Regions from separate parts of the Endozoicomonas sp. PH6C genome, predicted to be linked through region 2. Evidence: predicted binding sites of a transcription regulator. Region 2 holds the regulator's gene; each other region holds the start of a gene.
What was found. Region 2 encodes PhoB, which activates phosphate uptake and scavenging genes when phosphate is short. Its sites were predicted from a motif close to TGTCATANNNNTGTCANA; they were not measured.

Region 1 (10,808 bases), 910 kb from region 2:
TTTCAGCCGGTCAATTTCCCTGTTGAAATGAATAATCCGATCTCTTGCCCACTGGGGCATATCGGGGAACTCAACGCCCTTCTGCGTGTTCAGGATTTTTTGCTTTTGACTGATCAAGCTGTCCACTTGCTTCATCAGTGGGAACAGCTTTGTTTTTGCAACGTTATTACCCGCTATCAACGCCTCTTTTTCGCTGTAGCAAGTGGCAAAGGTGCGAACTCCGGGGTCAACTCCAACGCATCTAACCTTCCCTTGGATTTCGGGATTTAGTTCAATATGTTGTTGAACCTGAATGAACCAGCGACCTTTGTCGTAGGTTATGACACAAGACTTGCCAATCGCTTCTGCTGGCACATCTTCTGTCAGGTGAATCTTGCCAAGAGCCTGTACGCAGGGATTTAATCCCTTTGGCAAACGGTCAATAGAGAATGAGTGCCTGCTACCTTTGCGGCTTTTGAAACTGATTTCTGCAAAGCCCTCTTTAGCTCCCTTGAGCTTCTTGTTGTGCTTGCAGACCGCTTTGAATGTAGCCGCTGCCGCCAGTGTTCCATTATCAGAAACAAGCGAGTTATAAGCCCTGCCACTTTCTTTTTGCTCTTGCTTCACTTGAGCTTTAATGGCAGGTCGCATGTTGATGAATTTTCCGCTGGCATCTTTATAGTCATCGTTGCGGAAACGCTCAACAGCAAGGTTGTACGACCTGCGATAGAGTATCAGGGCATCGTGATAGGCTTGCTCATTCTCTGGGTAAAACCTGATCTTTTTTGACGCTACTATCTTTGCGTCCTTTGCGTCTTTTAGCAGATCGCTTCCCGTAGTGGCTATTGCAGAATGAGGTAATGAAACCGATAAGCTCTTGGGTGTCGAATGACTCACTGGCGTTATCCGGGTCATCCAAAACCTCGATGTGTCCTCCCGATAATTCAACAAGCCATTTGATGAGTCCAAACCCTGATCGGGCAAGGCGATCTTTTGTGGGGCGATCTTTTGTGGCAACCACAATATGGGTTGGATTTCCGCACACCGGTGATTCCAGAATGGTTTGCAGTCCTTTTCGCTTAAAGTTGAAAGCACTGGCAATGTCGCTGATAAATTCTGCGTCAGGATGTTTTTGGAGTAAGATATGCTTTTGCGTGTCGATGCTGGATTTTTGCTTTCCAGAACTGACTCTTGCATAGCATATCTTCCTTTACTGGCTAATGAATATGCGGAAGTGACCACCACTGGTTTGCTTCACTTTTTCGTAGTGACCGCTTTCGATCTTGCGCCTTATAGTTTGGCTGGTTACGCCTTCAATCTTGGCGAGCTTTGTAGCTGAAACCCACAAGATAAATTCACTTTTTAATGACTTATCTTGTGTCTAGCAGCCTGTCGGACTTAAGACTGTCCTACTGCGGTTGCAATAAATTGGTCTAAAAATCCCTGTTTCTTCGTCAAATAGCTCGCTATTCTCCTCAGAAACAGAGATTTTTATCCTCAATTTCTTGCAATCCTCGCTACGGACGCTTAAGTCCGACAGGCTGCTAGCGTAATTGATTTTGCGATTGTTGCAATTTTATTTGACTGCTGAAGCATTCGATTTGATTGAGGGTGAATCCCAAGTGTCCAGAACAGTCAGGGACTTGTCATAATTTCTCCATAATGAAACGCTATAGTGACCATTTTCAAAGAATCATAAAGGAAGAATCACTATGGGCCTTGGCGGTATCAGTATCTGGCAACTGTTAATCGTACTTTTGATCCTTGTCATGCTGTTTGGCACCAAACGACTTAAGGGTCTTGGCAGTGACCTGGGTGGAGCGATCAAGGGCTTCAAGAAGAGCATCAGCGATGACTCAAGTTCAGCAGAAATCCCTGCGGGCAATAGCCAGGACACCGAAAAGAGCAGGGAACTGAGTCATAACAAAGCCTGAGGACTTCAGCGTGTTTGATATTGGCTTTGCCGAACTGCTGGTTATCTCAGTGCTCGCCCTGGTGATTCTGGGGCCTGAGCGCTTGCCTTACGCGATAAAAACCAGTCTGCAGTGGATCAACTATCTGCGCAGCAGCGCCAGCACTATAAGAGAAACGGTCAATAGAGAGCTAAAGGTCGATGAGATCAAGCAGGATCTTCAGCTGGAGGAGCTGAATCAACAGGTTCGATCTCTAAAACAGGAAGCAACCGTAGCTACTGAAAACCTCTCCAAACCATCCGATTCCAAAATAAAGGCAGCCTGAACACTGCCTCTATTTGATGCCTGCCGAGACATTTATGAAGACTGAAACCCCAACGGTTCAATCGGAACAACCCCTGATTCAGCATCTGCTTGAGTTACGTACTCGTGTGCTGAAAAGTATGGTGATTACCCTGCTGTTCTTTGTCGGGCTGTTTTACTTTTCCAATGACATTTACGAGCTGGTTTCCGAGCCTCTGCGCCTGCTAATGCCCGAAGGCACCAGTATGATAGCCACCGATGTAGCCTCCCCTTTCTTTGCTCCGTTTAAACTCAGTCTTGTGCTCTCCCTGTTTATGGCCATTCCCTTTATTCTCCATCAGGTCTGGGGATTTATTGCTCCCGGCCTGTACAAGAATGAAAAGCATCTGGCCATTCCATTACTCATAACCAGCGTCATACTCTTTTATACCGGTGTCGCTTTTGCCTATTTTGTGGTGTTCCCACTGATCTTTGGTTTCTTTACCACGACCGGGCCTGAAACGGTCACCATGATGACCGACATCAGCAGCTACCTGAACTTTATTCTTAAACTGTTTTTTGCCTTCGGGCTGGCCTTCGAAATCCCTGTCGCAACGCTGTTACTGATCTGGTCTGGCATGAGCACCGTTGAATCCCTCTCCAGGAAACGTCCTTATATCGTGGTGGGCTGTTTTGTGATCGGTATGCTTCTGACACCACCCGACGTTATCTCCCAGAGCCTGCTGGCTGGACCTATGTGGATGTTGTTTGAACTTGGACTTTTGTTTGCCAGGATGACGCCTTTTATGAAAAAGTCTTCTTGAGAACGACCCTGCGCCAAGGTCCGTATTTATCGGGAAAGCCTGGCAAGATTTAAAGCGATAGCAGGCCATTTTCGGCCTGCAAAAAGCCATATACTTAAGCTACCAAAAGACCGATATAACTACTTGTTTTTAATATATAAAAAAGTAGAAAAAGAAATAAACCGACATTTGGCCGGAAGCTAAATAGGCAATTAGACGCTTTATAAACCGTCAAATAGACGCTAGAGTAATAGACAATTAGCCGAAACTTGAAACACCTTCTGATGCCAAATTTCCCACGCTACTTACAACCAAAAATAGAAGAGGCCTTGCAGGATACTCCTGTAGTCTGCCTGCTCGGGGCTCGTCAGGTGGGCAAATCAACTCTTTGTCGGAAGCTTTACTCTGAGCGAGTTTACCTGACCTTTGATGATGCTTCTGTATTGCAAGCCGCCAAAGACGACCCAGCTGGATTTGTACAGAACCTGCCTGAATACGTGACATTGGATGAAGTCCAACGGGTTCCAGAGCTGCTCTTTGCCATCAAGGCTGAAGTTGATCGCAATCGCAAACCTGGCCGCTTTCTGCTGACAGGCTCAGCCAACTTGATGTTATTGCCCAGAGTCAAAGAATCGCTTGCTGGGCGTATTGAAATTTTGCATCTGCATCCACTGACAGAAGCGGAAAAAGAATCAACTCCTCCCGTCTTTTTACAACGACTCTTCACACAAGCCCTGTCTGCCTCTATCAAAGGTGAGCAAAAAGAAATTCATGGTATCGCTGAACGGGTTTGTCGGGGCGGCTTTCCTGAGCCCAACACCCGCACACCCCATCGTGCAGGACAATGGTTTAATCAGTATCTTCAGACCATTATTCAAAATGATATTCGGGATATTGCCAACATCCGTGACGAAGATGAAATGCTGAAGCTGGCTGAGCTGCTATCTCTTCGTACTGGCAATCTGCTCAATACCAGTAGTATCGCCACTGACCTGAAAATACGACGCGAGACCACCGATAAATACATCGGTATTCTGGAACACCTGTTTCTCTTCTACCGTTTGCCAGCATGGCATAATAATGCTGCCAAACGCCTGATAAAAGCACCTAAAATTCATATCGCAGACAGTGGGTTGGCAAGCAGGCTGAATCGACTGAAAGCTGAAGAATGGCAGCACTATTCGACCCCCTTCGGTCCCATTCTGGAGAGTTTTGTAATACAGCAGATAAGAGCTCTGACCGAATGGCTGGATGACCCTGTCCACCTCAGTTATTACCGGGATAAAGATCAGGTGGAGGTAGACCTGGTCATCGAACACAATCGTGATATCTACGGTATAGAAATTAAAAAAGCTATCAGTATTCAGGAAAAAGACGGAGAAGGCTTAAGGCGACTTGCTGACCAGGCCGACAAACACTTTAAAGGTGGCGTATTGATTTATTGTGGTAACAATGCACTGCCACTCAAGACAAAAAACTGCATGGCGGTGCCACTGGATTGGCTCTGGCGCAATGATATATAAGTACCTGATCAGCTGGTTTTGTTCCGCCACCAGCCAATGGAAAACGACATAACAAAATGTTTTTCACAAAAAAAAGCCGATGAGCATTCCAATCATCGGCTTTGTCAAATTGGCAGTCAGGTGACGGCTATTAAACCCCCACTTCACCACCACCGTCTTTCATAACAACCACCGTGGCAGAACGCGCCCTGTTCGCACCACTTTCATCCTTTGCATCGGTTGACCCGGCGGCAGGCCAGTTCGATGGATGCTGAATATTCAGGAAGAAGCTCTGGTGATCCGGTGTAAACGCCAGACCAGTCACCTCACAACCATTTGGCCCGACAAAGAAACGCTTCAGTTGCTCCTGGTTGTCGGCGTTAACGGCTAACAAGTCCTCAGTACTAGTACTGCTTAGCTCAGATGGAATAATGGCCAGCATCTGGTCATTGGTGTTTTCATTGACACCACCGTCTGTCTGAATCCACAACAAACCACGGTCATCAAAGGCCAGACCATCCGGGCTGCCAAATTCATTGGCTTCATTCAATCCAGAGAGATTCACCAGGGCACTTTCAGATGCAAAAGAGCCGAACAGGAAGAACTCCCAGGTAAACTGGCTTGGATCAGCCCCTTCATTCCAGCGAATAATATGGCCATACTCATTTCCTTCACGAGGGTTGGCCACGTTGGTGTCGGTATCAGAATTGCCGTCCTGGTTATCACGATCAGTGTTGTTTGTCAGTGTCACATAAACAGAGCCGGTTTTCGGATCTACCGCAGTCCATTCGGGGCGGTCCATGGGGGTAGCGCCTACCAGATCAGCTGCACCCGGCGTGTTCAGGATAATTTCAGCCTGAGTCGTGAATCCTGAGATATCACCTAACCTTCCACCGTCTTTAGTGGTGGCATCGGGAGTCAGGGGCAACCACACACCCTGACCTTCCTCATCAAAGCGAGCGGCATACAAAGTACCTTCATCCATGTACTTTGCACCGGTGGCGAGACGATCTTCAGAGTCAGCATCTGCCGCGTCCCAGAGCTCTTTGGAAACAAACTTGTAGATGTACTCAAACCGGCTGTCATGGCCAGAATAGAAAACAACGGGCTGACCTTCTTCCAGTTTGCCAAATGAGCAGTCTTCGTGACGGAAGCGACCCAGAGCCGTCCGTTTAATCGCTTTAGCCTGTGGATTATAGGGGTCTATTTCTACAATGTATCCGTGACCATTAGCTTCGTTACGGAAATCCTCAGTCTCATCTCCGGAGCCCGGAGTTACATCAAAACGGGCAAACTCGCCGGTTTCGTTTTCGTCAGAAGATAGAACAGTATCCCAATCATAACGGGTCCCCCTGGAACTGATACCCAGACGTAATTGTTCTTCAGTCCAGTTAGACGGGTCATCGGAACGGGTAAAATAGCCAGGCCAGTTTTCTTCACAGGTCAGATAAGTCCCCCAGGGAGTGTGACCATTACCACAGTTATTGTTGGTGCCCCGGGCAAGGGCTTTATTCCCTTTTTCATCCGTGTATTTGGTAATCAGCAGATCACTGTCTGCCACCGGCCCGGTCAGATCCATTTCAGAGCCTGCAGTGTAACGCTTGTTGTAGTTGCTGTTTTTAACCACATCCCAGACGCCATCAGTCAGTTTGATGTGAACCACTGAAACACCATGAGCGTTAATTTCTTTGCGAACTTCCTCAGCAGGACGTACACCATTATTGTCAGTTGCCCCATTCGGATGCAGTCGCGTCTGATCAATAAACTCATGGTTTATACACAACAGACCTTCAGTACTGCTGCCTTCAAGGGGGAAGAAATGCATCCCATCATGCATCATGCCAGTAGCATTCGCCTGATCGGTGGAACTGTTGGTGCCATCATCTTTCCACTCTGCCGCTAAATCATTCAGTGGCGTTCCCCACGGCGCCAGAACCTGAGCGGAGTAGCCAGCAGGTACAGACACAGCATCGGTCTTGGAGCCGGAAATAGAGTCAAAGCCAAGAGAGAGCTCTGATGAAAAAACATCGTCAGAGTCGTCATCGTTACAGCCCGTTAAACCAAAGCTGGCCAGTGCACTAAATGCTGCCAGCGCACCCCCACGTTTCAGAACACCGCGGCGGGAGAGTTCTTTTTCCAGCACTGCCGAGATCGGCCTGTTATCACTGGAGTTATACACCGTCGGATCAAAAGTATATTTGCTCATGTAATATCTACTCGTTCAAGCCAGCTTTATTTGTTGTGTAATATCCTCTAAAGCAGGCTCATTAAACGACACAAGAATTACAGTGAAATGTATTTAAGATGACAGATTTAAAACAATCTTTTGACTGAAATGACGGCGAATGAAGAGGCAGGACAAAAGGCACATAAAAAAATACCCGTGGACCTAAGCCCACGGGTATTTTTCTATCAGGCGTGGTTACAACCGAACTTATTCAGCTTCAACGAATACCTTGATAGTCGCTGCAACGTCGGTGTGCAGCTGGATGGCGATGTCGTATTCGCCAGTAGCGCGAATGGGACCTTCGCCCATGCGAATTTCGCTCTTGGCTACTTCAACGCCAGCACCAGTGATGGCTTCAGCCAGATCACGTGAGCCGATAGAACCGAACAGCTTGCCTTCGTCGCCCGCTTTGGCGGTCAGGGTCAGTTCGATTTCAGCCATTTCAGCTGCGCGCTTTTGGGCAGCAGCCAGCTTTTCGTTAGCAGCCTTTTCCAGCTCGGCGCGACGAGCTTCAAAAGCTTCAACATTTTCCTTGGTAGCAGGCACAGCCTTGCTGAAAGGAATCAGAAAGTTACGACCGTAACCGGCTTTAACGGTTACCTTGTCGCCCAGGTTGCCAAGGTTGGCAACTCTCTCAAGCAGGATAACGTCCATCGCTAGCCTCTTACCTTATACCTAGTGCCTGTCAGCCCTGAATCTGCTTACTCACGCGGTTGCGAAAATCAAACAGACTGTCAAGACAAGCAGTCAAAACAATAACCGGGTATGCCAGTTGCGTAAGGGTGATCAACAGCATATACAGTCCAATCAACCAGAAGCTGCCCCGTTGACGCAGTTTTACCAGCCCATGGACCAGCGCCAGACCTGCAATAAACAGTGGCAACGATGCGATGGGTACCAGGGCAGTCATCACAGGTGACAGTGCCGACCCCATCAAAGTGATGGTCAGTAGACCTACCCCGACAGCTGCGGGTAACCGCACCTTGCGGAATTCTTCACCGAATCCTCCGGGGTTATAGAGATCGGCCTGCCAGGAGCGCGCCAGCATCAAAGCCAGGACACAAAACAGTATGTGCACCCAGGCCAGAGCACCCGCTACGCCGTACTCCAGGACCTGTCTCAGACGTTCACCCGGTTGCAGAGCCTCTAGACTGCTACTGCCCTGGAGACTCTTTTTCAGAAACTCCATCACAGTGCCAGCCATGACGCTGATCATCTGCGGTGATATCTGGTACATGGCAAAAGCCACGAGGCCTCCCAGCGGCACAACAGCCAACAGGGTTTTCGGCCATGAGACAGTCTGGCGCAGGACGCAAGCCAGCAACGCTGTGGTTGCCAACCCGATCAATACGCTGTACTGACCAAAGGCGGCCCAGGCTATTCCGGGTAACAAAGCCCAAATCAGGACTTTCAGTCCGTGGTCAATGCCGCGACGCAGTATCACCAGAGATACAATAGCCGCACTCAACCAGAAAAGCATGGGAATACAGGCAAATATGACCGCCAGAAACAAGGAATGTTTCGGGCTTTTCATTGCCAGTTCCGCCAGTTTACGCATCAAGCAATACCTTCAGTTCCAGAGTTTGCCGACTGATCAGTGACGATCAGTATATGGCAGCAGTGCGATGTAACGCGCACGCTTGATAGCTGTCGCCAGCTGACGCTGATAACGGGCTTTGGTACCGGTGATACGGCTTGGTACAATCTTGCCAGTTTCAGAAACATAAGCTTTCAGGGTGTTCAGATCTTTGTAATCAATCTCTTTCACGCCCTCAGCGGTGAAACGGCAGAACTTTCTGCGGCGGAAAAAACGTGCCATTGCAACGTCTCCTTGAATTCAACAAATGGTGATGTTCTTAATCCTGCCAGCCTGGGCTGAAACAGCCTTGAGCTAAAGCAGTATCAAGGACGACTTACTCGGCAGCTTCTTCAGCAGCTTCCGGAGCTTCAGCAGCTTCTTCACGACGCTCTTCACGACGATCTTCACGACGATCGTCACGGCGTTCACGTTTCTCTTCAGCCTGCATCATGATGGATGGCTCGGAAACGGCCTCATCACGACGGATCACCATGTTACGGATAACTGCGTCGTTATAACGGAAGTTATCTGTCAGTTCGTCCAGGATCTCATTGCTGCACTCGATATTCATCAGAACGTAGTGAGCCTTGTGGATCTTGTTGATTGGATAAGCCAGCTGACGACGGCCCCAATCTTCAAGACGGTGTACCTGACCGCCGTTTTCGCTGATAGCGCGTGTATAACGCTCTATCATGCCTGGTACTTGCTCGCTCTGGTCAGGATGTACCAGAAAAACAATCTCGTAATGACGCATTATTTGCTCCTTACGGGTTAAACAGCCTCCCACACTGAGTGAAACACAGGTTCCATTCACAGAGCAGTAAGGCAAGGAGATGGATCGGAGATGACAGTCACCTGAAAGATGCCTGCACACCACGCCCAGCTTACAAAGAGCGGAGGATTTTAGAGAAGTGTGACCATGGTTGCAAGAATTATAAACCGATGGCGGCCGACGTTAAAACGCATGAGAATCCGGGAATCTACTGCCTGACGCTGCTTTTTATTGAGATAGATCGACAGACCTTCTACGATATCGGTCAGTCCCGCCACTTTCTCTCAACAACTTTACTCTCAACAAATGGTCGCCAGTGGGTAAACTGAATAAATTTCTATCGATTATCGTACTTTTGCTTTCAGCCCTTCCTTCTGTTTGCCAGGCCCGATCCCATCTGACCTATGAGATTAAGGGTCTGGAAGACGGGCTGAAGCGGAATGCCGAACGCTTTCTGCAAACTTTGCCTGCTATTGAGCCCGGAGAATTGCCTGGCTATCAAAGCAGTATTCTTGAGGCCGTTCAGAAATCTCTGCAAGCCCTGGGCTATTTCAACCCAACCATTTCCATGAAGATGGATGGCAAAGATACTGACCAGCTCAAGATTCATGTTGATCCGGGACAACCCGTACTTATCCGCACCATCAAAATAGAACTGAAAGGAGAGGCCCGAAAAAACCGGTCGTTCAAGAGGATCGTCAAACGCTCCCCCCTTAAAAAAGGTACTGTCTTCAATAGCGGAGAATATGAAGAACTTAAAACGGAGCTTAACACCCAGGCCCAGTCTCTCGGTTTTTTCGACGCTCAGATGCAAACCCACAGAGTCAAAGTTTATCCACAAGAAAATGCGGCGGATGTCGAACTGGTTTTTGACTCTGGCAGGCGTTACCGCTTTGGGAACATTGTTTATAGAGAAATCCCTGAAAATACCCAAGCCCTGATCGAGAAAATGTTGACCTTCAAGCCCGGCTCAAACTATCAATCGGTTCAGCTGGGCAACCTGAACAAAGAGCTGGCCTCAACAGGCTATTTCCAGCAAATCGATATCCTCCCCATGCGGGATAAAACCGAAGACTACCATGTCCCTGTTTATATCGGTGTCATTCCCAAGAGGTATCATGAGATTGAAACCGGTGTCGGTTATTCTACTGACGAAGGCCCCAGGCTTTCTTTGACCTGGGATATCCCCATGATCAATGACAAAGGGCACAGCCTGACCAATGAGGCTCTGCTCTCAGCCCCAAGAGCCGAACTGACTTCCAGCTATAAAATCCCCTACGGCAACCCATTAACTGAATTCTATGACCTTCAGGTGGGTTATCAATATAAGCGACAGGAAGACACCATCAGTAACCTTGGATCGACGTCCATCCATAAATGGAAAAAAAACCCACATGGCTGGGACCGAGACCTGTTTTTAAGAATTCAATACGAAAGCTACAAACAGGGCCTTCAGAGTGGCGAAAGCTTTCTGGTCATCCCGGGCATTTCCATGACCCGACGCCACGCCAGAGGCGGGAAGCTCGACCCCCGGAGCGGCTACCTGATCATGTCCACGGCAGAATTTTCGGATAAGCTCTTTGCCTCTGATCAGAACTTTGTGAAGCTATGGGGCCGTACTAAAGGTTTAACAACACTGGCAGAAAAACACCGTTTCATTGGTAGAATTGAACAAGGTGCTATCTGGATAAACGACGTCAGCAAAATACCCCCTTCTATTCGTTTCTTCACTGGAGGTGACCAGACGGTAA
Region 2 (10,808 bases):
GTTCCCAAGCCTGTGCTGGGTGGGGCTACATTGGTTATGTTTGGCACGGTGGCCGCTTCAGGTATTCGCATCCTGGCTTCAGGATCACTTGATCGTCGACAGGTAATGATCATTGCTGTGTCCATGGGTATGGGGCTGGGCGTCACTATTGTGCCCGGGGTGCTGAGCCAGATGCCGGAACTGGTCAAAAACATTTTCAGCTCGGCGATTACCACCGGAGGTCTGACCGCTATTTTGCTGACACTGGTTTTGCCTGAAGATTCCGGGCCTGAATCCAGCGATCAGAGAAAAGTGGTGAAAAATATTAATGCATCTTCGGGAGCCATCAAAGAAGAAACCACTTCCTGATTATTTCCGTCATACCCTACAACTCGTTCCCCGTCATAAATCTCTGGAGCATAGGAACCAGAGATTTACGACGGCCTCTCAAGACACCAGCTTTCTGGCAGAAAGCTGGTGTGCAGCCATGATGGCCTCTTGATCAAGATGAAGTAGTGTTTCATCTTTAATCAGCCACTTTCCTGCACACATAACGGCAGCTGCTTTATGGCCTCCACAAAGAACCAGTGCTGCCAGTGGGTCATGGCTGCCACTGAAACGCAACTCATCCAGGCTGAAAAGAGCAAGGTCGGCTTGCTTTCCTTCTGCCAGTTCTCCAATATCGCCCCTGCCAAGCACTTTGGCTGAGCCTTTTGTTGCCCAGTACAGAGCATCGAGATGAGTGACTTCATCTGCGGCGTAACGCAGACGATTGATCAGCAAAGCCTGACGGACTTCCTGCATCATATTGGAGCCGTCGTTTGAAGCGGAGCCATCCACACCCAGTCCGACGTGCACGCCTGCAGACGCCAGTTCTTTGGTGCGGCAGATGCCCGATGCCAGCAGCATATTCGAGGTAGGGCAGTGACAGACGCCCATGCCCGCCTGTCCCATTCTTTTGATTTCATCGTCATTGAAATGAATACCATGGGCCAGCCAGACATCGTCAGCCAGCCAATCCACAGATTCCAGGTAATCCAGTGGCCGTAAACCGAACCGCTCGATGCAGAAGTTGTCTTCATCATCGGTTTCAGCCAGATGGGTATGTAATCGAACATTGTGTTTACGGGCCAGCCCAGCGGTCTCTTTCATCAACTCTGTGCTGACTGAAAAAGGTGAGCAGGGTGCCAGGGCAATCTGAACCTTTGCCCCCTCGTCTGACTCATGATAACGATGAATCAGACGTTCGGAGTCGTCGAGTATCTCAGCTTCTGTTTGCACGGTAGACTGGGGAGGAAGGCCTCCATCCTTCTCTCCAAGGCTCATGGAACCCCGAGTCAGTATAACCCTGCTGCCAATACTGTCAGCGGCTTTCACCTGAATATCAATGGCTTCTGTGAGTGCTTCCGGGAATAGGTAGTGATGATCTGCCACTGTTGTACAACCGGACTGCTGCAGTTCTGTCAGTCCCAGCTGAGTGGCGTTAAACAGCATCTCTGGCTTCAGTCTGGCCCAGACAGGATAAAGCGTTTGCAGCCAGGGAAAGAGTTTTTTATTCAGTGCCGGAGGGAAGGCGCGGGTCAGGGTCTGATAAAGATGGTGATGAGTATTGATCAGACCGGGAAGGAGAACCTGTCCGGAAGCGTCATAGCTTTGATCACAGGAGACTTTCGGAGACTGTCCCGAGGGAACCAGCTCTGTGATCTTGCCGGAGCTTTCATCAATCACCACGCCGTTACCGGCGTCCTGACTGTTTGCGGTGAAAATAGCCAGGGGATGTTTTATCCAGACTCTCATCATCTGCCTCTTGTTATGAGCAGGACGGTCTGGATAGTGCAACAAGCTGCCGTATACCATAGACCGCCAATACAGCAGTTTATGGCAGTGACTTGCGTGTTAATCTGCCCGGTTCATTTTTACCTTGTGACTCTACAAGATTTTTATCGTTACTCAAACCTTCAGACCGCAACCACGAAGAACAATGTCGCAGATAGTGTCAGCGGCTTGATCGTAGGTTGAGGCAGGCAGTTTCTTTTTGTTCATGATAAGGCAGATCTGTTTTTCATAATCAGCGTAATGCTGAGTCGATCCCCAGATCATAAAAATCAGGTGCATGGGCTCTACCCGGGCCATTTTACCCTCATCCATCCAGTGCTGAAAAATCTCTGTTTTGTTTTTAAACCACTGCTGGGTAGAGTCCTTCATGGACGGAGACAGCTGCTGGCAGCCATGAATGATTTCACTGGCAAAAATTCGGCTGGCTGTGGGGTATCTTCTGGAGACTTCTATTTTTGAGCGGATATACCGTTCAAGTGACTCTGCAGGGTCATCTTTCGGATGAAAGCTGTTCAGTTTGTCATTCCAGAGATACAAAATATTGTTAAGAACTTCGTCATAAATTTCCTGCTTGTTACTGAAGTAATACAAGACAGTCGGTTTTGGTAAATCGGCCAGGTCAGCTATACGCTGGATTGTGGCTCCCCCGAATCCATGCCGGGCAAACTCCTGTTCGGCAGCTTTCAAAATCAGCCGAACCCTCTCGGTTCTTATACGACCGGTCTTTTGGGGCGTACGTTTTACGACAGCCATGCGCGGATCCTGATTTATAGTTTTCGATCATCCCTTGGGGATGATTTATACCATTGGCAGGAAGCATAGAAAAGAATTCGGTCGTGTCCATTAAAGTCAGGCAGAAAGAAATTGAGGAAACCGTGACACTCCCCGCCTTGGAGGGTGTCGCAAAAACTCTGGTTGCCATGCTTTTAGGCCCTGTGGGTCCCAGCGTGGGAACGAGTTGTTGGAGTTTTGCGACACCCTCAATCGGGCGGAGGGAGATATAAGTCGGGAAGGTCGGGCCGCGTAGGTCGGGCCGCGCAGGTGAAGAGCCTTATGCTTGCGTGTTTGTGCATAGTTGGCTAAATTCACTGTCGGTCTGTCTCTATGCAGAAACTCACGATGATGAAAACCAAGCACTGTTAACAAAAAATTAAGGCAGAGCCAACTGCCCAACCGCCCTTGAAGAACCAGATGAACCCATACCTGAGTGACCCGTTAAGGCAGCGGCAAATCAAACAAAAGACCAATAAATAACCGAGGGGCACCCGGTTGCTGCTGATGGAGGCTTCTGCGTAAGTCCGGTCGTTATAGGCTGGCTGTAGCTTATGAAGTCAGAAGCCTCGCCTGACAAGGCGGGGAGTGTCAAGGTGAGCTGCCTTGTTTCCTCCCGGGGCAGTTCTGGAAAATTGGATTTGTGCAGCAGGAGTGATGGTGCCTTTTATTGATTTTTCAGGCTTATCCTGGAAGCCGAGACATTATTTGAAACAGCAGATTCCAGAGCCCTGGAGAGACTGGCTGCTGGACAGAGGTTCCCTGACTCAGCGTTTGAAACATGAGTTTGACGGCGACTTCAGGGTTCAGGTTATTCGTCACGGGACCTTTATGCCGACCTGTTCGGAGCTAAAGTTTCTCAATAACTATGAACAGTCAAAGGCTACGTCCACGTCTGGTGAGTTGGCAGGATCATTCGAAAACAGACATTGCAGCAAAATGGCTTCTATCAGGGAGGTTCTGCTGATCTGTGGTGGCCGACCCAGAGTGTTTGCACGAAGTGTATTGCCTCACAGCAGTCTTATTGGCACGAACAGAGAGCTGCTGCAACTGGGCACTAAGCCCCTGGGGGAGTTTTTATTTAATCATCCCGGTATGCGTCGGGGACCATTTGAGGTAGCGGAACTGCCGGCTCGTCAGTTTAATCCTCATCTGGTTGAAAAATACTCTGATGAAACAGCCTGGGGAAGGCGGTCGTTATTTTATTTGCACGAAAAGTCTATATCTGTTTGTGAAATCTTTTTGCCGGACCTGTCTGAACAGACAGAGAAGCACTCCAGAGTCATGTCGAAGCATCCTGAACCCTGAAGCTCTACAAGAATGATTGTTTGTCGAAGCACTTACCTCGTGAAATATAGAGATTTCCGCAGTCGGTCTGGTCATGGCCTGATTGAGAACCTGGCCTGACCTGATAAACTGGCGATGCGGGTCATGATTCAGGGCGATGAGCAATAAGAATCTCAGCGATGATAATAAAGATGCAGATAAGCAGCTAAATATTATGATGCAATTCAGAAAACCAATGGCGGTATTGGCAGGCACTGAAGTAGTTCTGCAACGATTTCCCCGTTTAAAAGATTTCTTACGGCTGGCCCGGCTGGACCGGCCTATTGGTATTTATCTGTTGTTCTGGCCTACTATGTGGGCACTCTGGGTGGCGGCAGAAGGTGTACCGAGTCTGAAGAATCTGGTGATTTTTTCGGTCGGCGTGGTTTTGATGCGCAGTGCAGGCTGCGTTATTAATGACTTTGCTGACAGGAAAGTGGACGGCCATGTTAGGAGAACACAGCATCGACCGCTGGTAACGGGTAAAATTCAGGAAAAAGAAGCGCTGATCTATTTCTCCGGTATGGTGCTTTTGTCTTTCATTCTTGTACTCTTTACCAATACTCTTACCGTCCAGCTCTCTTTTGCCGGATTATTGCTGGCCTCGGCTTACCCTTTTGCCAAAAGACACACTCATCTGCCTCAGGTGGTTTTGGGGGCTGCTTTTGGCTGGTCGATACCCATGGCTTTTGCGGCTCAGAGTGGCTCGTTGGGAAACATCGTCTGGCTGATGTTTCTGGCCAATCTCTTCTGGACAGTAGCTTACGATACTCAATACGCCATGGTGGATCGTGACGATGATCTGAAAGTAGGTATCAAGTCCACAGCCATTCTATTTGGCGAGATGGATAACCTGATTGTTGGTTGCCTGCAGGTACTTACCCTGATGACACTGGCCATGGCAGGCCATCAACTGGAGTTAGGTGCTCTCTATTATCTCTCATTGTTGGCTGTCGCAGCCCTTTTCGTTTACCAGCAATGGTTAACCCGTCGTCGTGAGCGTGAAGCCTGCTTCAAGGCGTTTCTCAGTAACCACTGGGCCGGAGCCATTGTATTTGCAGGTTTCGTGTTGAGTTATCTTTGATCTTCAATCCGGCTTAGAGCCTGGTAAGTATTGCTACTTATGGTGGCTGTAGGGATAAATGGCGAAAAGCCTTACCCTGTAAACCCTGAGGGATCTTTTTATTTTTAAGCTGCAATATCAGCCTTTAGTGTGTCATCTGCCTGTAACATTTCAAAGGTGTAATGTCCGGTGTATAGTGCGGTTGATCAAAGTAGTGAGAAACAGCCTGAGCGATAGGAAAGGTGCTGTCCTGAGACACTACCATCCTGGTATAGCCCCAATGAGCTTCAGCTGATAGATGCCAGAACGTCACCGCCGAAATCGAATCGACAGATAACAGGTAGAGATTAATGCCAGGAAAGACCATTCTGATCGTAGATGACGAAGCACCGATTCGCGAAATGGTGACCGTTGCTCTGGAAATGGCAGGGTATGACTGTCTTGAGGCAGCAGATGCCAGAGAAGCGCACTCTCTGATTGTGGATAACAAACCCGATCTGATCTTGTTGGACTGGATGTTACCAGATGTCTCTGGAATTGAACTGGCCCGTCGTCTGAAGCGCAATGAGCTGACCTCTGAAATACCCATTGTTATGTTGACGGCCAAAGGTGAAGAAGACCACAAAATCCAGGGACTTGAAACCGGTGCCGATGACTACATCACCAAGCCTTTTTCTCCCCGCGAGCTGGCTGCTCGTTTAAAAGCGGTTCTCCGTCGTACAGGCGGATTTGATAACCAGTCTCCCATTGTCATCAAGGGATTGGAGCTGGACCCTGTCAGCCACAGAGTCTCTATTGATGGCTCACCTGCTGAAATAGGACCTACCGAGTACCGTTTGCTGCAGTTTTTCCTGACGCACCAGGAGCGTGCCTATACCCGTGGGCAGTTACTGGATCAGGTCTGGGGTGGCAACGTTTATGTGGAAGAGCGAACCGTTGATGTACACATTCGACGCTTGCGTAAGGCCTTAGGTGATAACTACGAAGCCTTTGTGCAAACGGTTCGTGGTACTGGATATCGTTTCTCAACGAGGGTGTAAACCTTTTATGCTCAGTGCTCAGCAGTTATCTGGCCGGGAGTAATATGACAACAATTTCAAAAACCCATTTGCTGAGCCGCATGATCGCCTACGTGATTGTCGGGTTTTCCCTGGGCTGGTTGTTTGGAGAGCCTTTTTTAGGACTCTGTGTGGTCATGGGAGGTTATTTTGTCTGGAGCTTCCGTCAGCTTTTCAAGCTGCTGGACTGGCTGAATGACCCCAAGGCCAGGAGCAAAGAGCCTCCTGAGAGTAAAGGGTTCTGGGGGCAAATTTTTGATGGTATCTATCGATTGCAAAAACAGCACAGTCGTTCCCGGCAAAAGCTGGCCGGAGTGATTGAACGTGTTCAGGAATCAACTGCTGCGCTGAACGACGGTGTTGTAATGATAGATAATCAGGGCAACCTGGAATGGTGGAATCCCGCCGCTGGAACTTTGATAGGGCTTAAGACGCCTGACGATCAGGGGCAGTTGATTACCAATCTGCTACGTGATCCAAGGTTTGCCGACTACTTTGAGCAGGGTGGTTATCAAAAAGCTCTTGAGATCCCCTCGCCAATCAACCCGGATCATCAACTGCAATTTAATATAACGGTTTATGGCAAAGGCAATCGTCTCATGACCGTTAGAGATGTCACGCGCTTGAATCAGCTGGAAGTCATGAGAAAAGACTTTGTTGCCAATGTCTCCCATGAACTGAGAACACCACTGACGGTTGTGTCTGGATACATCGAAACCATGCTGGACAGTCTGGGCCCGGATTCAGGTCTGCCCCCTGTTTGGGAAAAAGCACTGAACAGGATGCAGGAGCAGTCGCTGAGAATGCAGAATCTGGTGGCAGACCTGCTGTTGCTGTCCAAACTGGAGTCGGCTGAAGCTCAGGCAGACGAGAATGGGGTTCATGTTAAAACCCTGCTCAGCAGTATCGTTGAAGACGGATGTGCACTCAGTGGTGAAAGCCAGCATCAGATTTCTCTGGATTGTCCTGAAGATGTCTTTTTGGCAGGCAGCAGTAATGAGTTGCGCAGTGCCTTCTCGAATCTGGTCTTTAATGCCGTGCGCTATACACCCCAGGGTGGGAAAATACTTGTGCGCTGGTGGCAGGACGGGGAAGGCGGACATATGATGGTAGAAGACAATGGTGTCGGTATTGATCCAATGCATATTCCGAGGTTGACTGAGCGCTTTTACCGGATTGATAAAAGTCGTAGCCAGAATACCGGGGGAACGGGGCTTGGCCTGGCTATCGTCAAGCACGTCATGCTGAGACACGGAGGCAAACTCACGATCAGCAGTCACCCTGGAAAAGGCAGCCGCTTTATTTGCTACTTTCCGGAAAAATGCCTTGAGTTGGAACACTCATGAAAGCAGAAAAGGGCCGGTGGCACCTTTTCTGCTTTTAGGACTACCATCAAAAAATGAATAATCTTTTCATGGTTTCATCATTCGCGAACAGTCTGTTGTACAGACTGATCCTGACTATCTTTACTCTGAAACGCTAATCCCCGGGAGCTGGCAGGGTGGTGGATTTTAACCATCCTGCAAAGACCGGGCTTGCGTATTTGTATTTTCTTTACTAGTTTGTAACTGTCTCTTGAACACCTGCTGTGGGGTGCACTGCGGGCTGTTGGTCAGAGTGTTGATGAGAGTGGTCCCACCTGAGCACTCTGTAATGGGATCCCCAACTGATTACTTCGAGTCAGAGGGGGAGGTTTTTCAAAGAATGATACTTTGATCCATTGGTGTCTTTATTCAAGAAGTTGCAGACCGGGCATGAACCCGAAATACTGACGAAGGTAGACTTACTCTTCGCCAACGACGCATTCCAGACGTTTTTTGCCGGTGCGGTCCAGGTAGCTTTGGAAGTCACGCGGCAAGCGCCCTGTGGTAGAACCATCCCATTGGACAGTGTCGCCGGCTTCTGTCTGGTACTCAAAAGTAAACCTTTGGACATTACGACGACGTTTTTGAGTCGCTATTTCCAGATGGTCCAAGTCTTCCATTGAAATGCCGCGTTCGGCCATGATCTGCTTAACGGCTTCAATGTTTTCGAGTTTGGCTTGACGCTCTTCGTCAATCTTATTGCGGGCTTCAACTTTCTCCTGCATTACGTCCTGCATTCTGGAGATGATACGCTCAAGATCTTCGACATGAACATCTTTAAACAAAGAGCGGATACGAGTTTTACTGCTCAGGCGGTGATGAATTTCTTCAAAAACGTTCATTCAGGAACTCCCAATTCAGACTAATTCGACCGGGTATTAATGGTTATCAATGACGGAGGTAACTATTTATACAGGAAGCTTTAAATTGATGGAAGCATTTAATGTGCTTTTATGGACTATTTAAATAGATTTAATAACGCTTTATGTGATGGTAGGAATAATTTTGTGCAATACATAAACGGTTATGAGTCATCAAGACATGCATATGAATTGAATTGCTTTGAGTGGGTATTGCTTGTTTTTAAAAAAACAGCCATTCAGCCGTGCATCTGACTCTTTGAAAATATCGTTAATAGGCATCAAGCTTCTGGTTATCACCGTAGTCAGTATTTTTTGCATTGAACGAAAGGGCTGGTTCTTTCTGTCGTGGCAGCGGGGATTCGGTTTTAAGTGGATAGGATATGTGGGGCCAGAAGCCTGCCGGACTTAAGGCCGTCCCAAGCAGCTACTGCTCCTGCATCCATGCAGTCGTGAGGTTGCAATAGCAACCCTTGCTGCGGGGTGACCCGGACGGAGGCTTAAGTCCGGGAGATTCTCGGATGGCTTTTTAATTCTTATTAGTTTTCAATATAAAAAGACCCTCGTCTTTCAATCAGATCTTTTTAGTGAGACTTCCCGGAATCTTTTTTATCCGGGCACTGATAGCTTTTGCTTACCTTGTTATCAATGGTCACCGACTCCAGTTTGACATCAAATTGCCAGAGCCGGTGTACGTGCCTGAGTAATTCCTCTGTACTTTTATCCAGTGGACGTCCCTGGTGCTGGTAATGTCTGAGAGTCAGGGTTCGATCGCCACGCACATCCACATCAAAGACCTGGATATTGGGCTCCCGGTTGCCAAGATTGTATTGAGCAGCCAGCGACTCCCTTACTTCTTTGTATCCGGTGCTGTTATGAATCGCATCGACTTCCAGGTAGGACTTGCTTTCGTCATCCAGAACCGAGAAGAGTCTGAGTTCTCTCATCACCTTGGGAGACAGGAATTGCAGAATAAAGCTTTCATCCTTGAAGTTTTTCATCGCAAAATGCACGGTTTCCAGCCAGTCACTGTCGGCAATGTCCGGGAACCAGTGTCTGTCTTCATCGGTAGGATTTTCACAGATTCTGCGAATATCCTGAAACATGCTGAAGCCCAGTGTGTAGGGGTTGATGCCGCTGTAGTGCGGGCTGTCAAAGGGAGGCTGGTATACGACACTTGAGTGAGAGTGCAGAAATTCCAGCATAAAGCCATCGGTGACTTTTCCTTCATCATAAAGCTCATGGAGAAGATGGTAGTGCCAGAAGCAGGCCCAGCCTTCGTTCATCACCTGGGTTTGACGTTGAGGGTAATAGTATTGGGATACTTTCCTGACTATTCGCAGCAGTTCACGCTGCCAGGTTTCCAGCAGTGGCGCATTCTTTTCCAGAAAGTAGAGAATATTCTCTTCCGGGTCTTTAGGAAAGCGTTCAACTTTTTTCTCTTCTTTGTCTTCCGTCTTTGGAATAGTGCTCCAGATGTCGTTCAGGGTTCTCTGAATATACTCTGCTCTTTCCTGCTGGCGCTCTTTTTCCTGTTCTGCTGAAAGTGGTCTCGGGCGCTTGTAACGATTAACACCCTGGTTCATCAGGGCATGGGCAGCGTCCAGAACCTCTTCAACCGCTTCAACGCCATATTTTTCTTCGCACTCAGCAACATAACGCTTGGCAAACATCAGGTAGTCAATAATGGATTCGGCATCGGTCCAGGTCTGGAACAGATAGTTACCTTTAAAGAATGAGTTATGACCATAACTGGCATGGGCCAGTACCAGAGCCTGCATGGTCATGGTGTTTTCTTCCATGAGATAAGCAATGCAGGGGTTGGAGTTGATCACAATTTCATAAGCCAGCCCCATGCGGCCGCGCTGATAATTCTGTTGGGTATGGAGAAACTGTTTGCCAAAGCTCCAGTGACTGTACATTAATGGCATGCCTGTAGAAGAGTAGGCATCCATCATCTGTTCGGCACTGATGACCTCAATCTGGTTCGGGTAAGTGTCGAGCCGGAACTTGTCTGCCAGCCGCGCCAACTCACGGTCGTATTCCTGAATGAGATCAAAGGTCCATTCTGAACCCGTGGAGATGGGTTCTCTCTCTTTAATATCTGTAACCTCACTCATGGCGGATGCCTCACTTATACGGTTTCTTTTTTCTCAAACAGACGACGGAACACCGGATAAATGTCATTCGGTGTTTTGATCTGTTGCATGGCAAACTGATCGGCGAACTGTTCAGCTATGCTTTCGTATTCACGCCACAGGTTCTGGTGAGCCCGGTCGGTGATTTCGACGTAGGAAAAGTATTGAACCTTAGACATGATCTGCTCGGTCAGAATTTTCGAACAGACGCTGGAATCTCCTTCCCAGTTATCACCATCGGAAGCCTGGGCGACGTAAATGTTCCAGTCCACCGGGCTGTAGCGTTTGTTGATGATGTCACTGGTCATTTCCAGAGCACTGGAGACAATGGTTCCGCCGGTTTCTCTGGAATAAAAGAAATCATCCTCATCAACTTCTTTTGCGGCAGTGTGGTGCCGAATGAAGACCACTTC
Region 3 (10,808 bases), 700 kb from region 2:
ACTTAAACCTCGCGTGCAGAGCAGTTATTATGTGTTTTCTGTTTCAGACACCTATGCTTGATAGCGTAGTCAGAATCTGTCTGATAGCCTGAGACAATGCAGGATGTTGTTCGGAAAACTTGATCGCTTCCTGCTCGAGCTGTTCGTTGTAGTCCTGCAGAGGAATATCGCCCTCTGCCTGAGCCAGAGCCAGCTGCAGTTCATCGGTAATTTGCTTGAGAGCCCCTGCAGTACATTCGTCCACAGGCTGTCCTTCAAGCAGGTCATGCAGATTCTGGATATTCAGGTGGAGTTCTTCAGACATGACGTGCTCCTGTGATCAGGTTAATCTGGAAAACACAATATTTGTACTGTGAATGATAGCTTCAGCAGTCGTACCCGGCTGATAAATACTAGCGATGTGCCAGGCCATGAGCAAAATAAAAACACAAGAACAAACAAGCAAGAAGGACGCCCTATGAAGTACAGGCATCACTGGCTAAGTGGCGACCGCATTGATCTGCCGGCCGGCAAAGTGGTGTGTGTCGGCCGAAATTATGCCGAGCACATTCGGGAGTTGAACAATCCGCTGCCCGAGGATCCCGTGTTGTTTATCAAACCTTCAACATCACTGACAGCTCTGGAAATACCCTTTGCCATTCCCGTCGATCGCGGTGAAGTTCACCACGAAACAGAAATAGCAATTCTGATGGACACCCGACTCCAGAATGCCAGCGAGAATGAGAGCATTGATGCCATCAAGGCAATAGGGCTGGCATTGGATCTGACACTCCGGGATGTTCAGTCCCGGCTAAAAGAAAAAGGACTGCCATGGGAAGTGGCCAAAGCCTTTGATGGCAGCTGCCCCGTTTCAGGGTTTATTGCCAAAGAGCACCTGCCCGATCTCAATAACATTCACTTCAGCCTTAAAATTAATGGGCAGACACGTCAGGAAGACACTTCAGCCCATATGCTGACCTCAATTCCGGGGCTGATCAGCTACATAAGCCGTCACTTCACACTGGAACCCGGCGATATTGTCCTCACTGGCACTCCGGCCGGCGTTGGTCCTCTGAAGCAGGGAGATCGGCTTGAATTAGCTATTACTGACCGCTTTAGTCTGGCAACATCCTGCATCTGATCCTAAAGAACCCGGCACTTCTTCAGATATTGACTGTAGAGAAATCAGGCCACAGGCAAAGGAAAGCCAGTGTCAGTCAGGGAAACCTACAGCCTCCATATTCTGGTGGTGGAAGATAGCCAGGTAAACCAGATGGTGGTCAAAAAGCTGCTTGAAAAATTGGGCTGCAGCTGCAAAGTGGCCCAGAATGGTCAGGAAGCACTGGACATTCTTGAGACTTCAGAGGCCTTCAACCTGATTCTCATGGATTGCATGATGCCCATCATGGGTGGTCTGGAAGCCACTGAAAAAATCAGAGCCTCCGGGCAACACTATGCCGGAATACCGGTTATCGCTTTCACAGCCAACACCTCGGAATCGGATAAGATTGCCTGTAAGTCTGCCGGTATGGACGATTTTCTGGACAAACCTGTTTCACTTGCATCTTTATCAGAAAAGCTGGTTCTTTGGAACCAAGACTGAAACTGCCTCAAATCCTAAGGGCTTTTGGCGCTCTGGATTCGAGACGTTCTGCCCTGTGTATCAATGGCTACAAAAACCATATTGGCTTCAGTCAGCTTGGCGCGACCGCGTTTATCTTCCACCCAGGCTTCAACGACCACCCGAATTGACGTTTTGCCGACCTCTGTCACCCGGGTGAACAGCGCAAGAATATCACCCATTTTAACTGAGCGCATAAAACTCATACTGCCGATACTAACGGTGACAACACGTCCTGTGGCAATCTTTCTGGCCATGATTGCGCCAGCCTGATCAATCTGCATGGCCACCCAGCCACCAAAGACATCGCCTGTCGTATTAACAGATTGGTAGTCTGCCAGCACTTTCAGCGTCAGTTCTCCCTGAGGTCCGGGAGCAAGATCATTGTTCAGTTCCATATTGTTCTCTAGCACTTGATGTTTTTATTTTTTTGGCGCAACCGACTCTGAAAATCCTTATATATAATGTCAGTTGTTTCTTGCGCCCGGGATCTTCCTGATCGTGAAGCTTTTCCAGCTAAAGGTATTTTACTTCTCTTCTCAGTTAGCGTTGTAGCTAAAACACTCAGCGAATAGAAACTGGCACAGGAGGCATGCTTTGCAAGCCGGGCTCGTACCTGTCTTGGCATTTCATCAGTAATCTACAATCAAGTTGGAATTAAAGTCAGTGATTTTACATTATGACTATTGCGAATATAAAGCTTCACTGTCGTTCATATAACTGTCACATTTTCATCTTATAGTTCTTGCCAGTAAACAAATGCCTGTAGCTGTATAAGAGAGGCTAAAAAATCCCTTTAGGAGAGATACGAATGAAGCTTAAAGCTCTAATAACAACAATTGCCCTTGCGACCGGAATCCAGGCTGCCTCTGCCAGTCAGATTGACGCTGAGATCCCCACTTATAAGAAAGCCAGTGGTGTATCAGGCAATCTGTCCAGTGTCGGCTCTGACACTCTGGCTAACCTGATGACTCTGTGGGCAGAAGATTTCAAGCGTGAATATCCTAATGTGAACGTACAGATTCAGGCTGCCGGTTCTTCTACTGCACCACCCGCTCTGACGGAAGGAACGTCCAACATCGGCCCCATGAGCCGCAAGATGAAAGACAAGGAACTGGAAGCTTTTGAGAAGAAGCATGGCTACAAGCCCACTGCTGTTCCGGTTGCCATTGACGCTCTGGCTGTTTTCGTCAACAAGGACAACCCAATCAAGGGTCTGACCATGGCTCAAGTGGACGCTATTTTCTCCTCCACCCGCAAGTGTGGTGACGACAAAGACATCAGTACCTGGGGTGCTGCCGGTCTGGACGGAGCCTGGAAAAACCGCTCAATCCAGCTGTACGGCCGTAACTCTGTATCCGGCACCTACGGTTACTTCAAGAAGAAAGCCCTCTGCAAAGGTGATTTCCGTAACAACGTAAATGAACAGCCTGGTTCTGCTTCTGTGGTTCAGTCTGTCAGTGCTTCTGTAAACGGCATCGGCTACTCCGGCATCGGTTACCAGACTTCCAGCGTACGTACTGTACCTCTGGCCAAGAAAGCCGGTCAGCCATTCGTTGAGGCAACGCCCGCTAACGCTGTCAACAACTCTTATCCACTGTCTCGTTTCCTGTACGTGTACGTTAACAAGCAGCCCAACAAGAAGTTGTCCCCTCTGGAAGGCGAATTCCTGAAGATGGTACTGTCTCAGCAGGGTCAGGAAGTCGTCGTTAAAGACGGTTACATCCCTCTGCCTGCCAAGGTGGTTGAAAAGTATCTGTCTGAACTCGATCTGTAATCACAGATTCATGAGTGATCCACACGGGGCCATCTGGCCCCGTTTTTATGGCGGGTACTCAAAGAATCATGGCGGCAATCCAGCCAAAAATAATCATCGGAATATTGAAGTGTAAAAAGGTGGGAATCACCGAATCCCGGATGTGGTCGTGCTGACCATCCACGTTCAAGCCGGCAGTGGGACCAATGGTAGATTCTGAAACCGGGGAGCCTGCATCACCTAATGCTCCTGCGACTCCCACAAGACAGGCTATCGCCAGTGGCGTAAATCCAAGTTCCATGCCCAGTGGCACATAAAGGGTGGCAATAATCGGAACCGTAGAGAACGAAGAGCCAATACCCATAGTGATCAGTAACCCGACCAGAAGCATAAGAATGGCCGCAAGAGCCTGACTGCCTCCCACAAACATCTGTACCTGACTCACCAGCTCTGGAATATCACCTGTTGAGCGGAGCACTTCCGCAAAACCTGCGGCCGAGATCATGATGAAGCCAAAAGCTGCCATCATGCGCAGACCCTCATTGAATACCTCATCTGCTTCCCGCCAGCAGACGACTCGCCCAATGACCATGGTAATAAAGCCCAGTGCAGCAGCGAGAACCATGGACCCGGTTGTCAATTGACTCACCAGCACCAGAACAATGGCTATGACAGAGGTAATAATGGCAGGCTTGCTTAACTGAATATCTTGTTCATGAATCAAAATGGTCTCTTCTACACGATAGGTTCTGGACTTTCGGTAACTGAAAAAAACAGCCAGCAACAACCCCAGGAACATACCCAAAACGGGAATCGCCATCGCCAGCGGCATCTGGCTCAGTTCAATATCCAGCCCATTCTCCTGAAGATTGCCACCAAGAATCTGATTCAGATAGACATTGCCAAAGCCTACAGGAAAAATCATATAGGTCGCGGTAAGGCCAAAGGTAAGAAGACAGACCACCTGACGACGATCAATCGCCATAGCACTGAATACCGATAACAAGGGAGGAATCAGTATGGGAATAAAGGCTATGTGGATAGGTATCAGGTTCTGGGAAGAAAAAGCCATCAACACAAGCGCCAGAAACAGGCTGTACTTTAGCTTCACATTATTGTGCGAGTTGTTGCTGTTCTTTACTTTGCGGATGATCTTTCCAGCCATCCACTCAGGTATGCCGGAGCGGGCGATGGCCACAGCAAAAGCACCCAGCATGGCGTAACTGATAGCAATGCCTACGCCACCGCCCAAACCTCTGGAGAATGCCTCCAGAGTCTGGAAGATATCCAGACCACCGATCACTCCCCCGGCCAGAGCCCCCACAAACAGTGCCAGAACCACATTAACGCGCAACAAGCTCAACGCGAGCATGAAAGCAACCGCCAGAATCACTGCGTTCATATTAATTCCAAATTGTATTTTATCGTTATAACGGCCAGCGGCTATCTATAGTGAAGCATGGACAATAGCGGCATTACCAGATTGTAGTTAATTGGTTTATTTTTCGCGCAAATAGAGAATTAGCAGGCCAAATAACTATAAAGTGAAGAAATATCCCTGAAAACGCAGGCTGGAATCAATTCTCTGGCGAGTTGCTCTTATATTGATCAACTAATGGCCTGAGTGCCCGTGCCTGCTGAGCAATGGTCGGATCACCGCTATCTTCTGCATTGCTCAACCTTACATAGACATTATTGTCATCTTCAGGCCAGCAGGTTCTTCTTCCTGTCTGCATTTGTAATACCAGATGCTGCACAGAGAACAAATGAACGGTTGGCTCAATGGCTCGTGCCCGCTCAGCAAGGTCCCGATCATTGCTTCGCTGTGCACTACTCAACCTTGTATAGATATATCTGTCATTATCAGGCCAGGTCTCTCTCCCCGCCTGCACTTGTGCCAACAGATGCCGCACAGAGTAAAAATTAACCAATGGCTCAAGTGCTTCTGCCTGCTCAGCAATGACCAGATCATTACAATCCCTCGCAATACCCAACCGTGTACGGATATAACTGTCATTATCAGGCCAGGTATCATCCCCTGCCTGCACTTGAGATACCTGATGCTGTACAGCGTACAAATTAGCTAATGGATAAATTGCCCGCGCCTGCTTTGCAATGGCCGGATCAGGGATATTTACCAGCATTCTCAACGACCCTAGATGGATAAAACCCTCATCTGCGGGCCAGGTTCTTTTCCCTGCCCGCACTTGCAAAACCAGATGCTGCGCAGAGTACAATTTTGCTAATGGAAAAATTGCCCGCGCCTGCTCTACAATGGCTGAATCATTACAAAGTAGCGCAGCATTCAACGTTACGAAGATACTATGGTCATTTTTAGGCCAGGTCCCTCTCCCTAGTAGCATACCCATCACAATATGAATCACCTCTTGCAGTTCTTTCTGTATCTCTTTCAGTATCAGAAAATTACCCAAAGCGCTCTGATCATGCCGACAATATGGGCAGAAACGATTCCCTTCCATGTTAACTTCTCCTGTCAGCCACCGTTTCAGGCATTCCAGATGGAACAAATGCAAACATGACGTTTTCATCACGTCGTCAGATTGTTCTAAATTAAGAAGGCATACGCTGCAAGTTTCCCCAACATATTCAACCCCCTGCGCTTCTTCAAAATCATTCGAATCAGATTGAGGCAGCATAAATACCGGATACAACATAACTGTTTCTGGCTGATGCATCTGCCCATGACCAGACAAATCTTTCCCCGATAGTTCAGCAAGCAGTTCCGAGGCATCTAACGGCACCCGTCTGAATAACGACCTGTTGAATGCCATCTTCTGTGTAATACCTGCCAAAGCCGCAGATAAATCTTTGTCACTGACGAATGGTCTGGATTGACCGGAAGTGGTCGGATATCCATTATAAAGCCATTGTTTCAGCCGCTGGCCGATCCCGAGCAGCACTGACAGGTAGTCAAACTGCCAGTCGGGCATTTTAAACAATCCCCTGCCGGAAATGCCCGGTATAAATAGAGGAGGGGGTGGTGGGTCAGGTGGAAATCCGCCTCCTGATAATCGCAAGGCGGATTCAGGTGTTGATGTGGGCCATTCAGGCAGAGCAAAACCCGTGCTATTTTTCTCTCTCTTCTCAAAAACATTCTCTAAAGACATCAGCCACTGCCACAGAGCTGACAGGAGAGAACCAGGCTGCTGGAGAAATGAACCTTTACCGTCATCAATTGACCAGACCGGTGAGGGCTGATCAAACCATTGCCCTTCTGCCTGCTTTACTTGGTTGCTATCTGTTGCCCGGTCACTCTCCTTACTGGCGGTTCTGTCTACTTGCCATTCAGGGCTGATACATACAAAGCTTCCCTGTTCCGTTGCGGGAATATAAATATCGCGATTCAGAAAATAACAGTTAAACGAAGCCTCAGCTATCGGCACCCCAAAAGCGACTGCAATGGTCGCCAGAAAGATCAAGAGTGTACATATGAATGAAAACGGCTTTAAGTCACACACAAACTTCCGCATTTGTTCAGTGGAAGCCTGATTGTAGCTCATTGTGCGGACACACCTGCCTGAATATTGAAGCAGAGAGGTCCCGCTGAAAAAGCAGCCTGGAATCAATTCCCTGACGACTTACTCTTATATTGATCAACTAATGGTTTAAGTGCCCGTGCCTGCTGAGCGATGTTCGGATCAGTGCATTTTTCTGCGCTACTCAACCTTAAATAGACATTATTATCATCTTCAGGCCAACTAACCCTCAATCCTTTCTGCATTCGTGACACCAGGTTCTGCACGGAGTAAAAATTAACGGCTGGCTCAAGTGCCCGTGCCTGCTCAGCAATGGCCGGATCATCGCTTCCTTGTGCACTTCTCAACTTTGTATAGATATCAATGTCGTCATTAGGCCAGATATCTCCCCATGCCTGATTCAGTGACAACAGATTCCTGACAGAGTAAAAATTAACCAATGGCTCAAGTGCTTCTGCCTGCTCAGCAACAGCCAGATCATTGCTAGCTTTTGCAATCCTCAAATTTTCATGGATACGCCAGTCATTATCGGGCCAGGTCTCTCTCCCTGCCCGCATTTGTGACACCTGATATTGTAAAGCGTACAAATTAGCTAATGAATAAATAGCCCGTGCCTGCTCAGCAATGGCCGGATCAGGGCTATTTACTAATCTACTCAACGACCCCATGAACTCACTCCGGTCTCCAGGCCAACTCCTTTTCCCAGCCTGCACTTGTGACATCAGATGCTGCGCAGAGTACAAATTCACCAATGGATAAAGTGCACTTGCCTGCTCAAAAGTGGCCAGGTTATCACCATCCCTCCATGCTTCAGCGATGGTTCCATCAGTACCATATAACCCAAGATTTAACCCAACACTCAGGCCTGCCAAGAAATGGTCATCAGTACCAAATAAGGCAACATTCAGCATTTCGAAGACAGCATGCTCATCCTCTTCGTCTGGCCAGACCCCTGTTCCTGCCTGCATTTGTGACACCAGATGCTGCACGGTGTACAAAAAAATTGTTGGCTTAAGTGCCCGGGCCCGCTCAACAATGGCCGGATCATTGCTGTCCAGTGCCATTCTCAACCGTAGATAGATAGGACGGTCATCGTCAGGCCAGGCCCTTCTCCCCGCTTGTATTTGTGTCGTCAGATGTTGCAGGGAGAACAAACAAACTAACGGCCAAAGTACCCGCGCCTGCTCAGCAATGTCTGGATCATCGATACCTTCTGCAATTCTCATCTCTAAAAAGATATGCCCATCATTTTCAGGCCAGGTCGCTCTCTCTGCCTGCACCTGTGACACCAGATGCCGCACAGAGTAAAAATTAACTAATGGCCAAAGTGCCCTTATCTGCTCAGCGATGGCCGGATCATTGCTGGCTCCTGCACGGATCAGCCTTTCATAGATATACCTGTCATTTTCAGGCCAGGCCCCTCTTTCTAAAAGCATTTCCGTCACAATATGAGCCACCTCTTGCATTCCTTTTTGGATCAGAAAGTCACCCAGAGCACTCTGATCCTGGAGACAATATGGACAGAAATGGTAGCCTTTCATGTTAATTTCTTTTGTTAGCGACCGTTTCAGGCAGTCCATATGGAACAAATGCAAACATGACGTTTTCACCAGGTCGTCAGATTCTTCAAAGTTATTCCGGCATGCTCCGCAAGTTTCCCCAACATATTCAACCCCCTGCGCTTCTTCAAAGTCATTCGAATCAGATTGAGGCAGCATAAAAACGGGATACAACATAACTGTTTCTGGCTGATGCACCTGCCTGTGACCAGACAAACCTTTCCCCGATTGTTGAGCAAGCAGTTCCGAGACATCTAACGGCACCTGACTGAATAACGACCTGTTGAACGCCCTCTTCTGTGTAATCCCTGCCAAAGCCGCAGATAAATCTTTGTCACTGACGAATTGTCCGGATTGACCGGTAGTGCTGCGATATCCATCATAAAACCATTGTTTCAACCACTGCCCGATCATCAACACAGCTGACAGGTAGTCAAGCTGCCAGTCAGGCCTATTAAACAATCCCTTGCCAGGAAGGCCCGGCATAAATGGTGGAGGTGGTGGGTCGGGTGGAAATCCACCTCCTGATAATCGCAAGGTGGGTTCAAGGGTTGATGTGGGCCATTCTGGCAGTGCAAAGCCTGTGCTATTTTTCTCTCTTATCTCAGGAACAATCTCCGAAGACATTAGCCACTGCCACAGAGATGACAAGAGTAAAACGGGCTGCTGGAGAAATGAGCCTTTAACGTCATCAGTTGACCTTACTGGTGAGGGCAAGAGCAGAGCGCCTTCAGGCACAAAGTAGACAAAATCGGATATCAGATAAGCCTCTTGATCAGACGTCCCATTTACGACGACGAGCAGAAGTCCTTGAGAGTTGTCAGCAGCAAATCCAATGACTGCCAGAGAGATCAAGAACTTACAAAAGAAAATGGTTTTAAGTCGCACACAAACTTTCGCTTTTCTTCAGTCGGAGCCTGAGTGTAGCTCATAGTGCGGGCACACCTGCCTGAGATATTGAAGCAGAGAGGTCCCGCTGAAAAAGCAGCCTGGAATCAATTCCCTGACGACTTACTCTTATATTGATCAACTAATGGTTTAAGTGCCCTCGCCTGCTGAGCAATGGCCGGATCAGTGCATTTTCCTGCACTACTCAACTTTAAATAGACACTATTATCATCTTCAGGCCAGCTAATCCTTAATCCTCTCTGCATTCGTGACACCAGGTTCTGCACGGAGTAAAAATTAACGGCTGGCTCAAGTGCCCGTGCCTGCTCAGCAATGGCCGGATCATCGCTTCCTTGTGCACTTCTCAACCTTGTATAGATATCACTGTCGTCATCAGGCCAGATATCACCCCAAACCTGCCTCAGCGACAACAGATTCCTGACAGAGTAAAAATTAACCAATGGCTCAAGTGCTTCTGCCTGCTCAGCAACAGCCAGATCATTGCTAGCTTTTGCAATCCTCAACTCTTCATGGATATGCCAGTCATTATCGGGCCAGGTCTCTCTCCCTGCCCGCATTTGTGACACCTGATATTGTAAAGCGTACAAATTAGCTAATGGATAAATAGCCCATGCCTGCTCAGCAATGGCTGGATCAGGGTTATTTACTAATCTCCACAACGACCCCATGAGATGACTCTCATCTCCAGCCCAGCTTCTTTTCCCAGCCTGTATTTGTGATATCAGATGCTGCGCAGAGTACAAATTCACTAATGGATAAAGTGCACTTGCCTGCTCAGAAGTGGCAACATTATCGCCATATTCCCTCCATGCCTTACTAATGGTTCCATCAGTACCATATGACCCAAGATTTAACCCAACACTCAGGCGTGCTAAGAAATGGTCATCAGTACCAAAAAAGGCAACATTCAGCATTTGGAAGACACCACGGTCATCGTCTGGCCAGACCCCTTTTCCTGCCTGCATTTGTGAAACCAGTTGCTGCACAGAGTAAAGAAAAATGGTCGGCTTAAGTGCCCGTGCCTGCTTAACAATGGCCGGAACATTACTGCCCAGTGCCATTCTCAACCTCAGAGCGATATCACGCTCATCGTCAGGCCAGGTCTTTCTCCCTGCTTCTATTTGTGAGATCAGATTTTGCAGGGAGTACAAACAAACTGAAGGCCAAAGTACCCGCACCTGCTCAGCAATTTCCGGATCATCGATACCTTTTGCCATTCTCAATTCTAAAAAGATATGCCCATCATTGTCAGGCCAGGTCGCTCTTCCTGACTGCACTTGTGACACCAGGTGCTGCACAGAGTAAAAGTTAACTAATGGCCAAAGTGCCTGTATCTGCTCAGTGATGGCCGGGTCACTGCTAGCTCCTGCACGAATCAGCCTTTCATAGATATACCTGTCATTCTCAGGCCAGGTTCCTCTCTCTAATAGCATTTCCTTCACAATATGAGCCACCTCTTGCATTTCTTTCTGGATCAGAAAGTCACC

Region 1: a site for PhoB is predicted at 6,783-6,800, ahead of ACOMG9_RS22515 (PhoX family protein). Genes of this name have one in related genera too.
Region 3: a site for PhoB is predicted at 2,311-2,328, ahead of ACOMG9_RS23435 (PstS family phosphate ABC transporter substrate-binding protein). Genes of this name have one in related genera too.

Annotation. Positions count from the first base shown of each region.
Region 1 is NZ_CP185342.1:6,393,720-6,404,527, forward strand. It holds gene ACOMG9_RS22485 (RNA-guided endonuclease InsQ/TnpB family protein) at 1-825, opposite strand, end outside; gene ACOMG9_RS22490 (IS607 family transposase) at 737-1,183, opposite strand; gene tatA (twin-arginine translocase TatA/TatE family subunit) at 1,692-1,913, shown strand; gene tatB (Sec-independent protein translocase protein TatB) at 1,924-2,217, shown strand; gene tatC (twin-arginine translocase subunit TatC) at 2,252-2,998, shown strand; gene ACOMG9_RS22510 (ATP-binding protein) at 3,262-4,500, shown strand; gene ACOMG9_RS22515 (PhoX family protein) at 4,631-6,685, opposite strand; gene rplI (50S ribosomal protein L9) at 6,914-7,360, opposite strand; gene ACOMG9_RS22525 (YybS family protein) at 7,392-8,264, opposite strand; gene rpsR (30S ribosomal protein S18) at 8,301-8,525, opposite strand; gene rpsF (30S ribosomal protein S6) at 8,620-9,039, opposite strand; gene ACOMG9_RS22540 (hypothetical protein) at 9,189-9,335, opposite strand; gene tamA (autotransporter assembly complex protein TamA) at 9,374-10,808, shown strand, end outside.
Region 2 is NZ_CP185342.1:137,420-148,227, forward strand. It holds gene ACOMG9_RS00510 (uracil-xanthine permease family protein) at 1-348, shown strand, start outside; gene ACOMG9_RS00515 (8-oxoguanine deaminase) at 427-1,779, opposite strand; gene ACOMG9_RS00520 (TetR/AcrR family transcriptional regulator) at 1,930-2,568, opposite strand; gene ACOMG9_RS00525 (chorismate--pyruvate lyase family protein) at 3,244-3,894, shown strand; gene ubiA (4-hydroxybenzoate octaprenyltransferase) at 4,109-4,996, shown strand; gene phoB (phosphate regulon transcriptional regulator PhoB) at 5,326-6,015, shown strand; gene phoR (phosphate regulon sensor histidine kinase PhoR) at 6,060-7,379, shown strand; gene ACOMG9_RS00545 (H-NS family histone-like protein) at 7,817-8,239, opposite strand; gene ACOMG9_RS00550 (SpoVR family protein) at 8,842-10,377, opposite strand; gene ACOMG9_RS00555 (YeaH/YhbH family protein) at 10,392-10,808, opposite strand, start outside.
Region 3 is NZ_CP185342.1:6,606,217-6,617,024, forward strand. It holds gene ACOMG9_RS23415 (DUF4404 family protein) at 44-304, opposite strand; gene ACOMG9_RS23420 (fumarylacetoacetate hydrolase family protein) at 458-1,120, shown strand; gene ACOMG9_RS23425 (response regulator) at 1,190-1,582, shown strand; gene ACOMG9_RS23430 (acyl-CoA thioesterase) at 1,597-1,998, opposite strand; gene ACOMG9_RS23435 (PstS family phosphate ABC transporter substrate-binding protein) at 2,412-3,377, shown strand; gene ACOMG9_RS23440 (Na+/H+ antiporter family protein) at 3,436-4,758, opposite strand; gene ACOMG9_RS23445 (RING finger protein) at 4,934-6,877, opposite strand; gene ACOMG9_RS23450 (RING finger protein) at 6,940-9,039, opposite strand; gene ACOMG9_RS23455 (RING finger protein) at 9,408-10,808, opposite strand, start outside.